One region of the Stenotrophomonas sp. TWI1149 genome, then DNA from elsewhere that is predicted to be linked to it. Evidence: predicted binding sites of a transcription regulator. Region 1 holds the regulator's gene; the other holds the start of a gene.
What was found. The regulator FliA, encoded in region 1, starts transcription of late flagellar genes. The targets are predictions, from matches to a motif close to TAAAGTTTNNCNNNCNNNGGCCGATAA.
Positions count from the first base shown of each region.

Region 1 (4,416 bases):
CCTGATGCTGGGCCTGCTCTCCAAGAAGCTGCCGATCGCCCCGGTCGACCCGCTCGAAGCCGGCGGCGTGATCGCCCTGGTCGGCCCCACCGGCGCCGGCAAGACCACCACCATCGCCAAGCTGGCCTCGCGCTTCGCCGAAGCGCATGCCGCCCGCGACGTCGCCCTGGTCACCACCGATACCGGCCGCATCGGCGCCCGCGAGCAGCTGTACGGCTTCGGCCGCCAGCTCGGCATCGCGGTCCATGAGGCCAGCAGCGGCAGCGATCTGAACCAGCTGCTGGAGCGCCTGAAGGACTACAAGCTGGTCCTGATCGACACCGCCGGGCTGGGCCCGCGCGACCGCGCCCTGGCCGCCCAGCTGCAGTGGCTGCGCGCTGCCGAGCAGATCCGCACCCTGCTGGTGCTGCCGGCCAACACCAGTTTCGGTGACATGGACGAGGTCGTCCGTCGCTTCAGCGCCGCCAACCCGCAGGGCGTGGTGCTGAGCAAGCTGGACGAGACCGGCCGCTTTGGCAGCGCCCTGTCGGTGGCCGTGGATCACCGCCTGCCGATCACCTGGGTCACCGATGGCCAGGACGTTCCCGAAGACCTGCACCGTGCCAGTGCGGCCAATCTTGTACTTCGCCTTGAAGATTTGCGCCGCGCGGCCGATATGCCCTGCAACCCGGAGTTGAACCATGCCGTCGCGTGAGTACGCCAAGCTGACCAAGACCTTCCCGTTGTCGGCTACCCGAAGCCAGCCGCTGGGCCCGGTCCGCACCATCGCCGTCACCGGCGGCAAGGGCGGCGTGGGCAAAACGAACGTTTCGGCCAATCTGGCCGTGGCGCTGGCGGACATGGGCAAACGCACGCTGCTGCTGGACGCCGACCTCGGCCTGGCCAACATCGACGTGATCCTGGGCCTGCAGCCGAAGGTGACCCTGGCCGACCTCGTCGCCGGGCGCTGCACCCTGGAAGAAGTGATCATGGAAGGCCCCGGTGGCGTGCTGGTGGTCCCGGCCGCGTCCGGCCGCCGCCACATGGCCGAACTGCAGCCGGCCGAGCACGTCGGCCTGGTCAACGTGTTCTCCGAGCTCGAACGCGAGCTGGACATCATGATCGTGGACACCGCCGCCGGCATCACCGATGGCGTGCTGACCTTCTGCCAGGCCGCGCAGGACACCGTGGTGGTGGTCTGCGATGAGCCGGCCTCGATCACCGATGCCTACGCGCTGATCAAGGTGCTCTCGCGCGAACGCGGCGTGGATCGGATCCAGGTCGTGGCCAACATGGTCCGCGATCCGAACGAAGGTCGCGTGCTCTACGAAAAGCTGACCCGCGTCTGCGACAAGTTCCTCGCCGATGTCTCGCTGAACTACCTGGGCTGCGTGCCGCAGGATGACTGGCTGCGCCTGTCGGTGCAGCGCCAGCAGCCGGTGGTGAAAGCCTATCCGTCCAGCCCGTCGGCCCTGGCATTGACCGAAATCGCGCGCCGTACCGCGCGCTGGCAGGCCCCGACCGAGCCGCGTGGCGGGGTCGAGTTCTTCCTGGAACGCATCCTCAAGCAACGCGGGGTGACGGCATGAAGGGCGCAGCACAATACAAAGAAGTCCAGCGGACCGCGGCCAACGAGTGCATTGCCCAGCACTCCGACCTGGTCCGCCGCATCGCCCACCATCTGGCGGCGCGCCTGCCGGCCAGCGTGGAGGTCGATGACCTGATCCAGGCCGGCATGATGGGCCTGATCGAGGCCTCGCGCAGCTACGACGCGGATCAGGGCGCCTCGTTCGAGACCTATGCCTCGATCCGCATCCGCGGCTCGATGATCGACGAGATCCGCCGCGGCGACTGGGTACCGCGCTCGGTGCACCGCCGTGCCCGCGATGCTGCCGCGACCATCCGCCGGCTGGAGCAGAGCACCGGCCGCGCCGCCAGCGCCACCGAAGTGGCGGCCGCGATGGACATGCCGTTGCCCGACTACCTGCGCCTGATGGAGGACGCCTCGCGCGGCCAGGTGCTGAGCCTGGAATCGCGGATCGAAGACCAGGGCGAGCTGGATACCGTCGCCCAGGGCGGCCCGACCCCGCAGCAGGTACTGGAGCGCGGTGAGTTCGGGCGCGAGCTGGGCAACGCGATCGGCCTGCTGCCCGAGCGCGAACAGCTGGTGCTCTCGCTGTACTACGAGCAGGAACTGAACCTGAAAGAGATCGGCGCCGTGTTGGGTGTCAGCGAATCGCGCGTGTGCCAGATCCATGGCCAGGCCGTGCTGCGCCTGCGGGGCCGGCTGAAGATCTTCGAGGCGGCAGACGCCGGCCTCGAGAACCATTGAAATCGAGGAAAGTGCTTTGAACAAGAACATGCGTATCCTGATCGTCGACGACTTCTCGACCATGCGTCGTATCGTCAAGAACCTGCTGGGCGATCTGGGCTTCACCAATACGGCCGAAGCCGAGGACGGGCATGCCGCGCTGGCGATGTTGCAGAGCCAGCCGTTCGATTTCGTGGTCACCGACTGGAACATGCCGGTGATGACCGGCATCGACCTGCTCAAGGCCGTGCGTGCCGACGCCAAGCTCAAGACCCTGCCGGTGCTGATGGTGACCGCTGAAGCCAAGCGCGAGCAGATCATCGAAGCGGCGCAGGCCGGCGTCAACGGCTACATCATCAAACCGTTCACCGCCCAGACCCTGGAAGAAAAGCTCGGCAAGATCTTCGAACGCCTGGCGGCGAGCGCCTGATGGAGACCCTGAGCGACAAATCCGCGCTGGTGCAGCGCCTGCAGGACGCCCTGGCCGCACTGGAAAGTGGTGACGAAGCCGGTTGGCGCCGGGAAATCGACGCCCTCGCCGCGCTGCGCACGCAGCCGATGATGGCCGGCCTGAACCGCCTGGCCCGCGAGCTCGGCCAGGCCCTGGGCGAGCTGCCCAGCCTGCCCAGCGAAGCCGGCGAGCTGGATGACGCCTGCGCGCGCCTGGACCACGTGGTGGCGATGACCGAACAGGCCACCCACCGCACCCTGGACCTGGCCGAGGAATGCCGCTCGCTCACCGAGCAGCTGCGTGCCAACGGGTTGACGCCCGACCAGGGCCAGCAGCTGGACCGGATCCGCCACAACCTCACCGAAATCGCGCTGACGCAGAGCTATCAGGACCTCACCGGGCAGATCATCCGCCGCGTGGTCGGGATCGTGCGTCGCGTGCACGAGGGCTTCGGCGCGCTCGGCCTGCCGCCGCAGGACGACGAAAAGAAGCGCGACAACAACGGCCTGGCCGGCCCGGCCGTGAACGGCCTGGATCGCCACGCGGTGTCACAGAACGACGCCGACGACCTGCTTTCGGACCTGGGACTGTAACGCTCATGAGTGCTGTTCCAGACGATATCGCTGCCGACTTCATTCTCGAGGCCCAGGAAATCCTGGACCGCCTCGGCGAACAGCTGGTGTCGCTGGAGCAGGCGCCCCAGGACACCGACCAGCTCAACGCCGTGTTCCGGGGCTTCCACACGCTCAAGGGCGGTGCCGGCTTCCTCGGCATCCAGGCGATGGTCGAGCTGTGCCACGCCGCCGAGGAAACCCTCGGCATGGCACGCTCCGGCCAGGCCACGCTGCAGGCCCACCACTTCGATGCGGCCCAGCAGTCGCTGGATTACCTGCAGTCGATGCTCGATTCGGTCTCGGCCGGCACCGAGCCGGGCTATGCTCCGCCGGAGCTGATCGCCCAGTTCGATGTCAACGGGCCGGCCACGCCGGCGCCGGCGGCCGCCACCACGGCCAGCAGCGGCGGCGAGATGATCACCGATGATGAGTTCGAAGCGTTGCTCGACCAGTTGCATGGCGGGGCCGCACCGACCGCCATCGCGGCCCCGAAGAAGGATGACGGCCTGATCGGCGAGGACGAGTTCGAAGCCCTGCTCGACCAGCTCCACGGTGGCGCCGTTCCCGGTGCCAAGGCCGTCGCCGCCGCACCGGCTCCGCGTGCCGTGGCCGCCCCGGCGGCGCCGATGGCCAAGCCGGCGCCGGCCAAACCGGTTGCCGAAGCCGAGCACACCGTGCGCGTGGATACCAAGCGTCTGGATGCCATCGTCAACCTGATCGGCGAGCTCGTGCTGTCGCGCAACCGGCTCAAGACCCTGCGCGCACGCCTGCACGATGAAGAACTCGACCGCGCCGTGTCCACGCTGGACATCGCCACCGCGCGCCTGCAGTCGGCGGTCATGCGCACCCGCATGCAGCCGGTCGGCAAGGTGTTCTCGCGCTTCCCCAAGGTGGCCCGCGATGTCGCGCGTTCGCTCAAGAAGGAAGTCGAGCTGGAGCTGATCGGCGCGGAAACCGAACTCGACCGCAACCTGGTCGAGGCGCTGGCCGATCCGCTGGTGCACCTGGTCCGCAACGCGATCGACCACGGCGTGGAAATGCCGGACCTGCGCGAGGCACAG
Region 1 is NZ_JBDJLB010000004.1:128,107-132,522, forward strand. It holds gene flhF (flagellar biosynthesis protein FlhF) at 1-694, shown strand, start outside; gene ABE424_RS06090 (MinD/ParA family protein) at 681-1,568, shown strand; gene ABE424_RS06095 (RNA polymerase sigma factor FliA) at 1,565-2,311, shown strand; gene cheY (chemotaxis response regulator CheY) at 2,328-2,720, shown strand; gene ABE424_RS06105 (protein phosphatase CheZ) at 2,720-3,334, shown strand; gene ABE424_RS06110 (chemotaxis protein CheA) at 3,340-4,416, shown strand, end outside.

Region 2 (4,416 bases), on a different contig from region 1:
CTTGGTCGCCGCGGCAATGTCGCTCATCAGCTGATTGGTGCGCGAGCTGGCCTGGGTCAGGCGGGCGATCGCCGCTTCGGACTGCACGGTGACGCTCAGTCCGGTCTTGACCTTGCTGCTGGACTCATCGATCAGGTCTTTGATCTCCTTGGCCGCCGTGCCGGCGCGCTGCGCCAGCGTGCGTACCTCGGTGGCCACCACCGCGAAGCCGCGCCCGTTCTCACCGGCACGCGCCGCTTCGACGGCCGCGTTCAGGGCGAGGATGTTGGTCTGGAAGGCGATGCCGTCGATCACCGAGGAAATCTCTCCGATACGCGCCGAGGACTGGTCGATCTCGCTCATCACCGCGGCCATCTGCGCGATCGCCTGCTCGGTCGCCTTGACCGCCGCACCCGCCGCATGGGCTTCATGGTCGGCCTGGTTGGCCAGCTCGGCGTTCTGCCGGACCGTGGAGGTCAGCTCCTCCATCGAGGCCGCCGCTTCTTCCAGGTTGGCTGCCTGCTGCTCGGTACGGCGCGACAGGTCATTGTGGCCCGCCGCCAGTTCCTGCGCGGCATCGTTGATGCTGCCGGCCGCGCCCTGGATCTGCTGCACGATGCCGGTCAGCTGCACCGCGGTGACGTTGGCATCGTCGCGCATCTGCGCAAAGACACCTTCGTACCGGCCGTCCATGCGCGAGGTCAGATCGCCGGTGGAAATCGCGCGCAGTACCTGCGACAGGTCCGCGATGCTGGCCTGCGAGCTGGCCATCATCCCGTTGAGCTGGGCGACCATCGCGCGGAACTGGAACTGGAACGCCGGCTCGTCGCCGCGCACGGAGAAGTCGCCGGCACGGGCGGCCGAGGCCAGTGTCTCGATCTGCTGGTTGATCGCCATCAGGCTGGCCTTGACGGTGGCCATGGTGGTGGTCAGCACGGCCTTCTCGCCCGGGTAGCTGTCCAGATCACGGCTCAGGTCGCCGATCGCGTAGCGCTGCATCACCTCGACCATATGGAACTCGACGGCCACGTGCGAACCGACCAGCTCGTTGGTGGCGCGGATCATCCGGCCGAAATCGCCCGGGAAGGCCGTTTCGTCCATGCGATGGCTGATGGCACCGGCCTCATGCTGGCGGGCCATGTCCAGCTGTGCGGTGATCGCGCCCTGGACACTCTGGCGGACCGTGGCCATCGCGTTGCCGAGCTGGGTGATCTCATCGCGACCGCCCAGATGGACGTCATGGGCCAGATCACCCTTGGCCATCCGGGTGGCCAGGCCGACGGCGCGGGCCAGCGGACCGGTCAGGCTGCGGCCGATCAGCACGGAGGCGGCGATGCCGACCACCAGCGCGATCGCGCCCAGCACCAGCAGCTGCAGCAGGGTCCGCTCGCCGAGCCGGATCGCTTCGGCAGCGGCCTCGCGGCTTTCCTTTTCCTCGTAGACCACACCCTCGCTGAGCGCCTGGTTCCAGCCCTTGGCGGCGGCCTGCACGGCGCCCAGGGTGAGGGCCGTGGCAGCGGCAAAATCGCCCTGCTGCAGCTGTTCGCTCATCTGCTTGTTGAGCGGACGCGCCACCGCGCGGGCGGCCGCGATGGCGTCGCCGACGGCCTTGTCTTCCGGCTGCGCGGGCAAGGCCTGGTAGGCGGCCCAGCTGGCTTCATAGCGCGCGACCAGCGCGGCGATGCGCGCCTCATCCTCGGCCAGACCGTCGCCCTGGCGGATCAGCATCTCCCGGCGCACGACCATCATCTGGTTGTTGGCATCGAGCATGTCCGAGAGCAGCCGCACCTTGGCCACGTTGACCTCGACCACCTGCTGCATCGCGCGCTTCTGTACCGCACTCCCGGTGGCGCCGGTGGCGACCACGGCCGCGACCAGCAGCAACAACAGGCCAAAGCCCATACCTAGACGCCAGACGACGCTGACGTTCCGCAAAAATTCCATGAGACATCCGAAAAACGTGGGGGGGTGGGCTGGTATCGGCGGCAGTGGCAGCGCCTTGACCGACGGCCGTGAGCCCGCTGTGAATGGATTCACATAACGTCGGCGTTACCCTCGCGTCGCCGCTCAGCCCCCCGTCAGGCTTTTCACGGCAAGTGCGCACGCCCGGCAGGCATGGTGGAAACACGTTCCCGCTGGAGTTGCCGATGTCCCTTCGCCTGCACCGTCTCGCCCGCCTCACCGCGCTCGCCCTCGCCCTGGGGGTCTCCTCCGGTTGGGCGGTCGCACAGACGGCACCCGCGCCCGCCGCGATCCCGGACGCCGACGCGACGCCGCTGGCGACCGGTCCACGCTCGGATCTGCATGCGCAGGTGCTGCTGGACCGCGCGCACTTCTCCCCCGGCCAGATCGATGGGGAGCGCGGCTCCAACCAGAAGCGCGCCGTGGCCGGCTTCCAGGCCGCCCATGGCGTCAAGGTGACCGGCGAACTGGACGATGCCACCTGGCAGGCGCTGCAGCCGGATGCCGCCCCGCCCCTGGTGCGCTACACGCTCACCGCGGAAGACGTGGCCGGTCCGTTCCAGCCGGTGCCCAAGGGTCCGGCCGCGCAGGCCAAGCTGAAGACCCTGGGCTTCGGTTCGATCGAAGAAGCGCTGGGCGAGCGCTTCCATGCCTCCCCCGAGCTGTTGAAGACGCTCAACCCGGGCGTCGACCTGGGCAAGGCCGGCAGCGTGATCCAGGTGCCGAACATCGCGGCCGCCCCGCTGCCGAAGGCCAGCAAGCTGGTGATCGACAAATCCGACTCCACGCTGCGGCTGTTCGATGCGGACGGCAAAGTCTACGCGCAGTTCCCGGTGTCCTCGGGCAGCAAGCACGACCCGCTGCCGATCGGGAAATGGAAGATCCTGGGCATCTCCCGCGATCCCACCTTCCACTACAACCCCAAGCTGTTCTGGGACGCCAAGGCGGGCGACAGCAAGGCGGTCCTGCCGCCGGGCCCGAACAATCCGGTCGGCGTGGTCTGGATCGACATCTCCAAGCCCCACTACGGCCTGCACGGCACGCCCGAACCCGGCCATGTCGGCAAGACCGAATCGCACGGCTGTGTGCGCATGACCAACTGGGATGCGCTGCAGGTCGCCGCTGCGGTCGACGCCTCGGTGCCGGTCGTGATGCAGGAGTAATGGATGAAGACCTTTCGACTACTGGCAGTAGGACTGGTAATCGGCGTGGTCGGGTACTGGCTGCTGGGGCCGGGCCCCTCATCCCGGCTTGGCGCCGCCGAACCGGCCAAGGTGGGATCGGCCACCAGTTCGGCCCGCGCTGCGCTTGATGCCCCGCCGCCACCGGCGCCGGCCACGACACCGGTGCCCGCCGACACCTCAGCCACACCGCCCGCGCCGGACGCGGGCGTTTCGACACCCGCACCGACAAGCGGCGCGGCGGGCGCGCTGCTGCTGCCCGTGCAGGGCATCGGTGCCGATCAGCTGCAGGACACCTTCACCGATGCGCGCAGCGAAGGCCGCGTACATGATGCGATCGACATCCTGGCGCCGACCGGGACGCCGGTGCTGGCCGTCGCCGACGGGACGGTGGAGAAACTGTTCGACAGCGTGCGGGGCGGTCTGACGGTGTACCAGTTCGAGCCGAGCGGTCGCTACTGCTACTACTACGCGCATCTGGACCGCTACGCCGACGGGCTGGCCGAGAAGAAGACGATCAAGCGCGGTGAGGTGATCGGCTATGTCGGCAGCACCGGCAACGCGAGTCCGGAGGCGCCCCACCTGCATTTCGAGATCCATGTACTGGGTCCGGAAAAGCAGTGGTGGAAAGGCGAATCGATCAATCCGTATCCGGTGCTGAAGGGACAGCAGGCGCTCTGATCAACGCGCGCCGGGGGATGCGTCCCGGATCGCCCGCGCCAGTTGCCAGGCGCGACCGCGCAGTGCATCCAGGCGCTCATTGAGTTCACCCGCGTCTGCGCGCCACTGGAAGTGGCCGTTGCTGTAATCCAGGCCCAACGCAACATCATTGAACGACCCCATGCCCCCATAGGCGCGCAGCACGCTCTCCGGCGCGCCTGGATCGCCCTGCTCAAGCTGGGTGATGACCCGCTGCATCCAGTCGGCCCAGTGGGTTTCCCCGTCGCCGCGCAACAGCGCTTCAAGCTCGGACACCACCGCATGCAACGCGCGGTCCGCGCTGCTCATGCCGGTGGTCACGTGATCGTCAGACACCCTGCGTCGCCCCTGCTGATTGGTGAGGCTGCACAGCATGCCATGGCGCCGCGCTGGCGGGCGTGGTCACTGCGGTCCGATGGACGCGGGCAACCAGTAAAACTACTGGTGCGAATGCGGGAAATTGCCGTTGCCCCGGGTATCGACGCGGCGGACACTGCGTGCTGAAGACATGCCCCACCCCTGCGGTCTGGAGACACCCGTGATGATGCTCGCGCACCGCGTTGCCCTGCTCCTTCTCTGCGGCGGAGTCGCCGCA
Region 2 is NZ_JBDJLB010000006.1:249,926-254,341, forward strand. It holds gene ABE424_RS09385 (methyl-accepting chemotaxis protein) at 1-1,923, opposite strand, end outside; gene ABE424_RS09390 (L,D-transpeptidase) at 2,127-3,104, shown strand; gene ABE424_RS09395 (M23 family metallopeptidase) at 3,108-3,803, shown strand; gene ABE424_RS09400 (hypothetical protein) at 3,804-4,157, opposite strand; gene ABE424_RS09405 (hypothetical protein) at 4,363-4,416, shown strand, end outside.
Region 2: ABE424_RS09385 (methyl-accepting chemotaxis protein) is a predicted target of FliA. The motif match lies at 1,956-1,982, and genes of this name have one in related genera.